DNA from 3 places in the Streptomyces sp. NPDC052701 genome. Region 1 is predicted to be linked to each of the others. Evidence: riboswitches for the same ligand, from Rfam matches in the RefSeq annotation. Region 1 holds a riboswitch; each other region holds the start of a gene.

Region 1 (3,266 bases):
CGCACCTTCTCGGCGGTGGTGTCCGGCTGCCGCCCCTGGCCCGGGCGGCGGTGGGGAGCCGGGCACCCGCCGAAGGACGCTAGGCCTCCCCCCGCCGGCCGGTGACGGGTTGCGCGGAACTGCCCCGAGGAGACCGGAAGGTGACCGTGTGCGACCGTGATCCCGTCCCGCCGCCGTCGCCTTCACCCAGTGCGATGACCGATGTGCGGGAATCCGGGGCATACCGGGACGGTGGAGTGCTATGGCCCCATATGTGCGGGTGCCGGGAGGCATCGGGCCGGTGTCGGACGGCCCTGGGCCCGTGATTAGGCTCCGGCCCCATGGACGTACTCATCCACCTCTTCGTCGGCCTGCACATCATCGGCATCGCCGCCCTCCTCGGCGGCTTCCTCACCCAGATGAAGGCCATGGGCCGGGGCACCGCCCGTTTCAGCCCCGCGATGCTGCACGGCGCGCTGACGATGCTGGTCACCGGAGCGATCCTGGTCGGCCTCAACCAGGCCGACGACCAGCCCGTCGACAACATCAAGATCGGTGTGAAACTGGCGCTGCTGGTCGTGATCCTCGGGCTCGTGTACGTGAAGCGGGACGACGAGCAGGCCGACAAGGGCCTGTTCGGCCTGGTCGGCCTGCTGACCACGGCGAACGTCTTCATCGCCGTGCTGTGGACCTGAGCTTCCCGGCGCCGCGGGCGTGACGCCCGACCGCGCCCGGACCCTCGTCGCCCCGCCGTCGCCGCTGCCGCCCCGCGGGCTCAGGCGGGGCGCACCACGCTGTGGATCGACGACTCGCCGTCGTAGTAGACCGACTCCTCACGGACGTACGTGCCGGGCTTCGGGGCGTGGATCATCATCCCGTTGCCGACGTAGAGCCCGACGTGGGTGACGCCGTCGTAGAAGAAGACCAGGTCGCCCGGCCGGGCCTGCGCGAGGGGCACCGTGGTGCCGGCGTCGACCTGGTCGTAGGTGGTGCGCGGGAGGTCGACGCCCGCGGCCTTCCAGGCGGCCTGGGTGAGGCCCGAGCAGTCGTAGGAGCCGGGGCCGGTGGCGCCCCACACGTACGGCTTGCCGATCTGGGCGCGGGCGAACGCGACGGCCTTCCCGGCCTTGGTGGCGTACGAGGAGCCGGCCGAGGGGGAAACCGGGGCCGGCGCCGGGGCCGGGGACGTGTCGGAGGTGCCGGAGGTGCCGTCCTCCTGCTGCCGGGCGTCCTCCCGGGCCCGCTGCTCCGCCTGCCGGCGGGCGAGTTCGGCGGCCTTGCGGGCGGCCTCCTCCTGCTCGCGCTCCTCGATCGCCGCCAGCCGCGCCCGCTCCTCGGCGGTCAGCCGCGACAGCAGCTCGCGCGCGTCGGCGAGCTTCCGCTGGACGGTGGCCTTGGCCGTCCTCAGGTCGCCCTGCGACTCGGTGAGCGTCTCGAGGCTCCGGGTTGCCTCCTGGCGCTTCCTCATCGTCTCGGACTGCTGCGTGACGTAGTCGTCGACCGCCTCCTTCTGACGGCCGGTGAGCCGGTCCATCAGCTGGGTCCGGTCGAAGTAGTCCTGCGGCGAGTCCGCCAGCAGGAACGTCGCGGTGTCCGGGGCGGCGGCGCCGGTCCGGTACTGGGCGGCGGCGAAGGAACTCAGCTCCCCCCGCGCCTCGTTGAGCTTCTGGGTGCGCTCGGCCACGTCGTCCAGGAGGGTGTCGACGCGCTTGCGCTGCTTCGCGGTCCTCTCCTTGACCGCGTTGTACTTCTCGGTCGCCGACTCGGCCTGCCGGTAGAGGTCGTCGACCTTCTTCTCGATTTCCTCCAGGCTCGGCCTGTCGTCGGCCGAGGGAGCGGCGTCGGCCGTCTGGGAGAGCAGGGCCACGGAGGTGAGGGCGGCGGTGGCGAGGGCGGGGGTGCGCATACCGGTCACGCGTGAACCCGCCGGGCGCGGCTTGCGGTGCTGCGACGCCAAGGGAGGCGACTCCTTCCACGTTCCGCCTACCGGGTTAGCTGTCGGGTTCGGGCGGACGTGCTTCGGAAGGGTTGCCCTACGGCCGTTTCCCGCGGGGAAGGCGGGCCGATTCACCCCAAGGTCTCGGTTGGGTCCCCGGCTCCGGCTGCCGCGACGGCACACCGGACTCGGCGGAGGCCGCGCGGCCCGGCGTCGTTCGCCGGTGGGGGTCGTACGGCCCGCCCGCACGGTAGCCAACTCGTGTCGTCCTTGTGAAGGTTGATGGGTGATATGCCCGATACATTTTCGTGACCTTCCTCGGGAGGTCGCTCACCGTGACAGGGCGGTGATGCAGGGTGAGGAACCGTCGGGAGTGCGGGCCCGGGGGAGTGCGGGCTTCCGGGGCCGTCGGCGGCCCGGAGCCGGCGATGTTCCCGGGGCGGCAGCGGCTGTCGGTGGAGCGCCCTAGACTCGGAGAGCGATGAGCAGCCTCTTTGACGACAGCTTCCTGGCGGACCTCCAGGCCCCGCACGGCCACGCGGAGGAACCCCCGCCGCCCGACGACGATCACGTACCGGAGCCGATTCCGGACGATCTGTTCGGCGGGAAGTTCGACGTGCCGCCGGACCGGGACCCCTACTACCGCGACGGCGCCGCGCGCCCGGTGGTGGACCCCGCCGCGCTCCTGCAGGGGCTGAACGACAACCAGCGCGCCGCCGTGGTGCACTCCGGCTCCCCGCTGCTCATCGTGGCCGGCGCCGGCTCCGGCAAGACCCGTGTGCTCACCCACCGCATCGCCCACCTGCTGGCGGAGCGGGGCGTCCACCCGGGCCAGATCCTCGCGATCACCTTCACCAACAAGGCCGCCGGCGAGATGAAGGAGCGCGTCGAGCAGCTCGTCGGCCCGCGCGCGAACGCGATGTGGGTGATGACCTTCCACAGCGCGTGCGTGCGCATCCTGCGCCGCGAGTCCAGGAGGCTCGGCTTCACCTCGTCGTTCTCGATCTACGACGCCGCCGACTCCAAGCGCCTGATGGCCCTGGTCTGCCGCGACCTGGACCTCGATCCCAAGCGGTTCCCGCCGAAGTCGTTCAGCGCCAAGATCAGCAACCTGAAGAACGAGCTGATCGACGAGGAGGACTTCGCCGCCCAGGCCTCCGACGGCTTCGAGAAGACCCTCGCCCAGGCCTACGCCCTCTACCAGTCGCGGCTGCGCGAGGCGAACGCCCTCGACTTCGACGACCTGATCATGACGACGGTCAACCTGCTGCGCGCGTTCCCGGACGTCGCCGAGCACTACCGCCGCCGCTTCCGCCACGTCCTGGTCGACGAGTACCAGGACACCAACCAC
Region 2 (3,266 bases), on a different contig from region 1:
GCCGGGCGCAGACGGTGCGCGGCGCTCGCGCGCTCGGTGTGCAGCGCCGTGATCGCGCGGGCGCGCTCGCCGTCGCCGCGCGCCACCGCGTCCACGATCGCGCCGTGTTCCGCCCAGGACTCCAGGGGGTCGGCCGGCGCCTCCACGGAGTACATCCAGGTGATCTTGTGGCGCAGCTGGATCAGCATCGACGTCAGCGCGGGGCTGCCGCAGGCCTGGGCGAGGGTCTCGTGGAACCAGCCGCCCAGGGAGCGCAGATCCTCGCCGCCGCCGCGGGCGCGCTCCTGTCCCAGCCTCACCAGGCCGCGCAGGACCTTCAGATGGGCCTCGGTGCGCCGCCGGGCGGCGCGGGCGGCGCCCAGCGGCTCCAGGAGCACGCGCATCTCCAGCAGGTCGGCGGCCTCCTGCGCGGTGGGTTCCGCCACGCACGCGCCCGCGTGCCGCCGGGTCACCACGAAGCCCTCGGCCTCCAGGGTGCGCAGGGCCTCCCGGACGGGGACGCGCGAGACGCCGTAGCGGCGTGCGAGCAGTTCCTCGGTGAGCCGGCTGCCGCGTTCGTGGATACCCGCGACGATGTCGTCCCGGATCGCGGTGCACACCGAGTGCGCCGGAATACGCATGACCGACCTCCGCCTTTATCCACGTGAAACGCCGACGATGGACGCGTGTTCCGTGACTCTATTGCAATGAGCCGGAATTTCCGACGGCGGACCGGAAACCATGGATATTTTTTGGACAGCCGGGCGCCCGAAACGGCGCCCCGAACGGCGAAAGCCCCGGCTCGGGGGCCGGGGCCGGGCGGAACCGGGCCGCCTGTCGCCGGGCGGCGACGCCGTGCGCGCCGGGGCGCGTCAGATGTTCACGCCGTGCGAGCGCAGGTAGGCGACGGGGTCGATGTCGGAGCCGTACTCGGGGCTCGTGCGGGCCTCGAAGTGCAGGTGCGGCCCGGTGACGTTGCCGGTCGCGCCGGACAGGCCGATCCGCTGGCCCGGGGTGACCTTCTGGCCGACCGAGACGCCGACCGACGACAGGTGCCCGTACTGGGTGTAGGTGCCGTCGTTCATCCTGATCACGACCTGGTTGCCGTACGCCCCGCCCCAGCCGGCCTCGACCACGGTGCCCGTGCCGACCGCCTGGACGGGCGTACCGCTCGCGGCGTGGAAGTCGACGCCGGTGTGGCTGCCGGAGGACCACACGGCGCCCCCGGCCTTGTAGCCGGTGGAGACGTAGGAGCCGGCGATGGGCGACACGAAGGCGTTGAGGCGCTCGCGCTCGGCCTCGCGGGCGGCGCGCTCCCTGTCCTCGCGGGCCTTCTCGGCCGCCGCGGCGGCCTTCTTGCGCGCGGCCTCCTCGGCGGCCCTGCGCTCGGCGGCGGCCTCCTCGGCGGCCTGCTTCTGGGCGGCGGCCTGGGCGTCGATCTGGTCGGCCACGGAGTCGCCGATGGTGACCACGGGGGTGAGGGCGGTCTGCTCGACGGCGGGCTCGACGACGGGCTCGGCGGCGGCGAACGCCGGGGCCGCGACGGTGCCGACGACGCCGGTGGTGGCGAGGGCGGCGACGCCCGCCGCGCGGGCGGTGCCGCGCGGCATCCGGCGGGGACGACGGTGCTTCCCGGTGGCGCGGGTGAACGCCATGAAGTGTGCTGGTCCTTTCCTTCCTTCTCGCCTACCGGGTTAGCTGACGGGTTCGGAGCAGGAAGGTCTCCTACGGACCCCCTCGCGGCTCGCGCGGGCGTCCGATTCACCCCAGGGACGTGGTGCGGTGGGTCCCCGGCTCCCCTGGCTCGCGCCGTACGGGGACTCGGCGATGGCTGTCCGCTGCCGCGGGCGCGGCGCACTGCCTGACGAACAGCCCGGACGAAGCTAAACGGGACGACTTTCAATCCTCAAACGGAACACGCCTTTTGTAGCGCATCCCACAGGGCAGACAGACAACCTCCGCCCCAATTCGGGCATAAGGGAGCCCTGGTGACCCATGGGTCACCAGGGCTCCCGCGCGTGTGCCCCTACTCGGCGGAAACCACGGTGACTTCACCGATGCCGAGGGCCCGGACAGGCTCCTCGATCCGGCTCGCGTCACCGACGAGGACGGTCACCAGGCGGTCCACCGGGAAGGCGTTCACGACCGCCGCGGTGGCCTCCACGGTGCCGGTCGCGGCCAGCTGCCGGTACAGCGTGGCCTGGTAGTCGTCGGGCAGGTGCTGCTCGACCTGGTCGGCCAGCGTGCTCGCGACGGCCGCGGCGGTCTCGTACTTCAGCGGTGCCACGCCCACCAGGTTCTGCACGGCGACGTCGCGCTCGGCGTCGGTGAGCCCCTCCGCGGCGAGCGTGCGCAGCACCGTCCACAGGTCGTGCAGGGCGGGCCCGGTGTTCGGGGTGTCGACGGAGCCGCTGATGGCGAGCATCGCGGCGCCCGTGCCCTCCGGCGTGGACCGGAGCACCTGCGCGAACGACCGCACGCCGTAGGTGTAGCCCTTCTCCTCGCGCAGGACGCGGTCCAGGCGGGAGGTGAGGGTGCCGCCGAGGCAGTACGTGCCGAGCACCTGCGCGGGCCACACCCGGTCGTGCCGGTCCGGGCCGGTCCGGCCGATGAGCAGCTGCGTCTGGACGGCGCCGGGGCGGTCCACGATCACGACCCGGCCGGTGTCGTCGGCGGTCACCGGCGGCACGGGCCGCGGCTCGGCCGCGGAGCCGGTCCAGGCGCCGAGGGTGTCGCCGAGCAGCGCGTCGAGGTCGATGCCCGTGAGGTCGCCGACGACCACGGCGGTCGCGGTGGCGGGGCGGACGTGCTTCTCGTAGAAGGCGCGCACGGCCGCCGGGTCGATCTCGGCGACCGTCTCCTCGGTGCCCTGGCGGGGCCGGGACATCCGCGAGTGGGCCGGGAACAGCTGCCGGGAGAGCTCCTTGGCGGCGCGGCGGGCGGGGTTGGCCAGCTCGTGCGGGATCTCGTCGAGGCGGTTGCGCACCAGCCGTTCGATCTCGCCGTCCGCGAAGGCCGGCGCCCTGAGGGCGTCGGCGACCAGGCCGAGCGCCTTGGCGAGGCGGGAGACCGGAACCTCCAGGCTCAGCCGGACGCCCGGGTGGTCGGCGTGCGCGTCGAGGGTGGCGCCGCAGCGCTCCAGCTCGGCGGCGAACTCCTCGGCGGAGTGCTTGTCGGTGCCCTCGGAGAAGGCCCGCGCCATGATCGTGGCGACGCCGTCGAAACCGGTCGGCTCGGCGTCCAGGGGCGCGTCCAGCAGCACCTCCACGGCGACGACCTGCTGGCCG
Region 3 (3,266 bases), on a different contig from region 1:
CGCGGCGTTCATGATGCCGGCGTTCGGGGTGCTGACCTGGCTGGTGATCTGGACGCGGCAGCGCGAGCTGAGGACCGTGCGGGACGAGCTGCCCGCGTACGCGGCGGCCGGGTGGCTGACGCCGGCCGAGCCGTTCGCGCTCGGCTCGATGCGGGCGCGGCGGATCGCCCGGCGGTACGCCCGGCGCCACGCCGGGAGACGGGCGGCGCGGGCGGTGACGGAGTACGAGGCGTACGCCACCTCGCTGGCGTTCCTGCGCCACCGCGGTCGCCGGGGCGGGGCGGGCGCCGACTTCGTCCCCCGGGAGAGGGAGCTGCTGCACGAGCTGTGGAGCCGGCGGGACGCGGCCCGCCCGGCGCTGGACCACGCGGCCCGGATCGTGGCTCCGCCGGTGCCGGTGGCCGTACCTCGCTGGCCGGTGCACGGGGCGTACGGGACGCACGGAGCGTATGGAATGCACGGGCCGTACGGGATGCACGGGGCGTACGGGGCGTACGGTCACCCGGGGATGCCGTACCCCGCGTACAACCCGTACCGCTCCTGAACCAGGCCCGGGCCGACGCCTCCGTCGGCCCGCGGACCTCGTCCCCCGTGAGCCGCGGTTCCGCCACCGCCGGCCGGCAGCCCTGACGTCGGGGGGACGTCGTCAGGACCGCCGGGGTCCGGGTCCGGGGACGGAGGGGCGGGCGGAGGACGTCAGGGGTTGAGGCCCTTGCTGCGCAGCCAGGCCAGCGGATCCACCCCGTTGGCGGAGCCGGCCGGATGGACCTCCATGTGGAGGTGGGCCCCGGTGACGTTGCCCGTGGCGCCGACGCGGCCGATGACGTCGCCGGTGTTGACCTTCTGGCCGACGCTGACGCTGATGGAGGACTGGTGGGCGTACCAGATCTCCGTGCCGTCGTCGAGGGTGAGCACGGTCTTGTAGCCGTAGGACCCGTCCCAGCCGGCCGAGGTGATCGTGCCGCTGTGGACGGCCTTGAGGAGGGTGCCGGTGGGCGCGGCGAAGTCCAGGCCGGTGTGGTAGCCGGAGGACCAGTAGGCACCGGCCTGACCGAACGTGGAGGTGATGGTGTACGAGGAGGTCGGCAGCGCGTACTGCTTGGCCAACTGGGCGAGCCGCTCGGCCTCGGCCTTCTTGCGGGCCTCCTCCTCCGCCTTCGCCTTGGCGGCGGCGGCCTTGGCCTCGGCCTCCTTCTCCGCCTTGGCGGCGGCTTCCGCGGCGGCCTTCTCGGCGGCGGCCACGGCCTCGGCGGCGGCCTTGCTCTCGAGCTGGTCCTGCTGCTGCTCGGCCTGGGCCATGATGCGGGCGCGCAGCGCCTCGCCGGCGTCGGCGGCGCCCTGCGCGGTGTCCGCGGAGGTCACGCCGACGCTGCTGAGCGGGGTGGCGGGCTCCTCGGGGGTTTCCTCGTCGGAGATGAGGGAACCCACGTTGGGAAGGTCCGGCATGGAGATGGACACCGGCGGCTTGCCGGTCTGGGCGCTGGCCATGCCGCCCGCGCCGACGGCCGCTATGACGCCGACACCGAGGACGGTGGAGCTGCGGGCGAGCCCGCCGCGCTGCTTGGCGACGCGATGCCGACCGCGTACGGGGCGGATGGACTCCTCGGTGGGGTTCCACTCCTCGAACGGGCCCTCGTCGGTGCGGTGACCGCCGTAGCCGAAGGTGTCGGTGCGCTCGCTCGGCACGAACGGGGCCGCGGGGGCAGGCCGGTTGGACGCCACGTAGGCGTACTCCTTTCCTTCCGTCTCCGCCTACCGGGTTAGCTGACGGGTTCGGAGCAGGAAGGTCTCCTACGCGCGTATACCGGCCGTGCTGCCACGGCGGTATCCGCTCGATTCACCCCAAAGTGGTGGTTCCCCGGTTCCCTTGCGGGATTCGGCGCGTGCGCACGGAGCCGCCTCGTGTGACGGCTGGGACGACCGCGCTGCGTTATCGAACGTTAATGTACGCAGGGCACGGATTCCAAGCCGTTCCGCTTGATCGTTAGCGATTTTCGCGAGGACTTACCCGCCACCACCGGGGCGAATCGGGCGAGTTGACCCCGCCTCAAACCACCCATACATTCTGACGGTACGTCAGTCCTCATGCGGAGTGAGGCGATTCGGTCACGTGGCGTGACAAAGGTCAGGGGTTCACGCCGGACCCTGCCCCGATTCCGCGCATGGAAAACATTCCGGAAACACTCAGGGCCGGAACTCGATGAGTTCCGGCCCTGGGCCTTCAGTAGCGGGGACAGGATTTGAACCTGCGACCTCTGGGTTATGAGCCCAGCGAGCTACCGAGCTGCTCCACCCCGCGTCGGTATGACACCAGTGTACGCCATGCGCGGGACGGCGAGCGCACACATGACCGCCCGCCGCCCCTCACCAGCCGTTCCCGGCGCCGAATGTGGCGCCCGTCACCCCAGCAGGTGACGGTTCGGGGCCTTGGCCCGCTCCTCCAACTCCGGCAGTACGACGACCTCGGCGCCCCCCGCCGCGAGCACCCCGCTCCCGTCGGCCCCGGTCACGAACGTGTCGGGCTCGCGCCAGGCCGTGACGACCCGGCGCACGCCCGCGTCCAGGATCAGCCGGGCGCACGGCGCGGGCCGGGACGCCCGCCGGGCGCACGGCTCCAGGCTGCTGTAGAGCGTCGCGGTGGCCAGGCGCGGATCGGTCGGGTCGGCCTTCGCCAGTGCCGCCTCCTCGGCGTGCGCCACCGGATCCCCGCCCTCCCGCGAGTGGCCCCGGGCCAGCTCGGTGCCGTCGGCCGCCACCACCACCGCGCCCACGCTGAACGCGGTCCCGGAGGGCGGGCACCGGTCCGCCAGCTCGCAGGCGAGGGCGAGCCAGCGGTGGTCCGCGGCGGACGGCAGGGGGCCGGTGCCGGGGGCGGTGGGCTCGTAGCGCATGAGGACGACGTCCCCGACCGGCCGCGTCTCGACGAGGCGCAGACGGCCGCCCTGGTAGCCGCCCGGGCCGAAGAGCCGGGGCGCGTCGGGGTCACCCACGAAGAGCGGGGCGAGGACGAGCTGGAGCTCGTCGGCCAGGCCCTGGGTGAGGAGCTGGGTGTGGACCTGCCCGCCGCCCTCGACCATGAGCCGCCGTACGCCGCGCACGTCGTGCAGGTGTGTCAGGAGGCGTCGCCAGTCGAGCTCGGCGCCGAGCGGGACGACGTCGGCCGCGACGCCGAGGGCATGGGCCCGTTCGGCGCCCGCGTCCGTGGTGTAGAGGACCTTCTCGCCGCCCGTGTGCCAGAACCGGGCCGTCGGGTCGAGGTCGCCGGA

The links. Region 1 has a riboswitch for cyclic di-AMP ahead of AB0L29_RS19670 (NlpC/P60 family protein). Riboswitches for the same ligand answer to the same signal wherever they lie in the genome.
Positions count from the first base shown of each region.
Region 2: linked by a shared signal. The riboswitch ahead of AB0L29_RS21800 (M23 family metallopeptidase) and the one ahead of AB0L29_RS19670 (NlpC/P60 family protein) in region 1 are both predicted to bind cyclic di-AMP.
Region 3: linked by a shared signal. The riboswitch ahead of AB0L29_RS32015 (M23 family metallopeptidase) and the one ahead of AB0L29_RS19670 (NlpC/P60 family protein) in region 1 are both predicted to bind cyclic di-AMP.

Region 1 is NZ_JBFATO010000016.1:39,869-43,134, forward strand. Features, by position in the region: gene AB0L29_RS19665 (hypothetical protein) at 321-674, shown strand; gene AB0L29_RS19670 (NlpC/P60 family protein) at 755-1,885, opposite strand; cyclic di-AMP (ydaO/yuaA leader) riboswitch at 1,944-2,119, opposite strand; gene pcrA (DNA helicase PcrA) at 2,397-3,266, shown strand, end outside.
Region 2 is NZ_JBFATO010000019.1:24,880-28,145, forward strand. Features, by position in the region: gene AB0L29_RS21795 (GntR family transcriptional regulator) at 1-620, opposite strand, end outside; gene AB0L29_RS21800 (M23 family metallopeptidase) at 852-1,634, opposite strand; cyclic di-AMP (ydaO/yuaA leader) riboswitch at 1,649-1,816, opposite strand; gene AB0L29_RS21805 (pitrilysin family protein) at 2,006-3,266, opposite strand, start outside.
Region 3 is NZ_JBFATO010000044.1:53,478-56,743, reverse strand. Features, by position in the region: gene AB0L29_RS32020 (PrsW family intramembrane metalloprotease) at 1-544, shown strand, start outside; gene AB0L29_RS32015 (M23 family metallopeptidase) at 697-1,722, opposite strand; cyclic di-AMP (ydaO/yuaA leader) riboswitch at 1,735-1,892, opposite strand; tRNA gene AB0L29_RS32010 (tRNA-Met) at 2,226-2,299, opposite strand; gene AB0L29_RS32005 (dihydrofolate reductase family protein) at 2,400-3,266, opposite strand, start outside.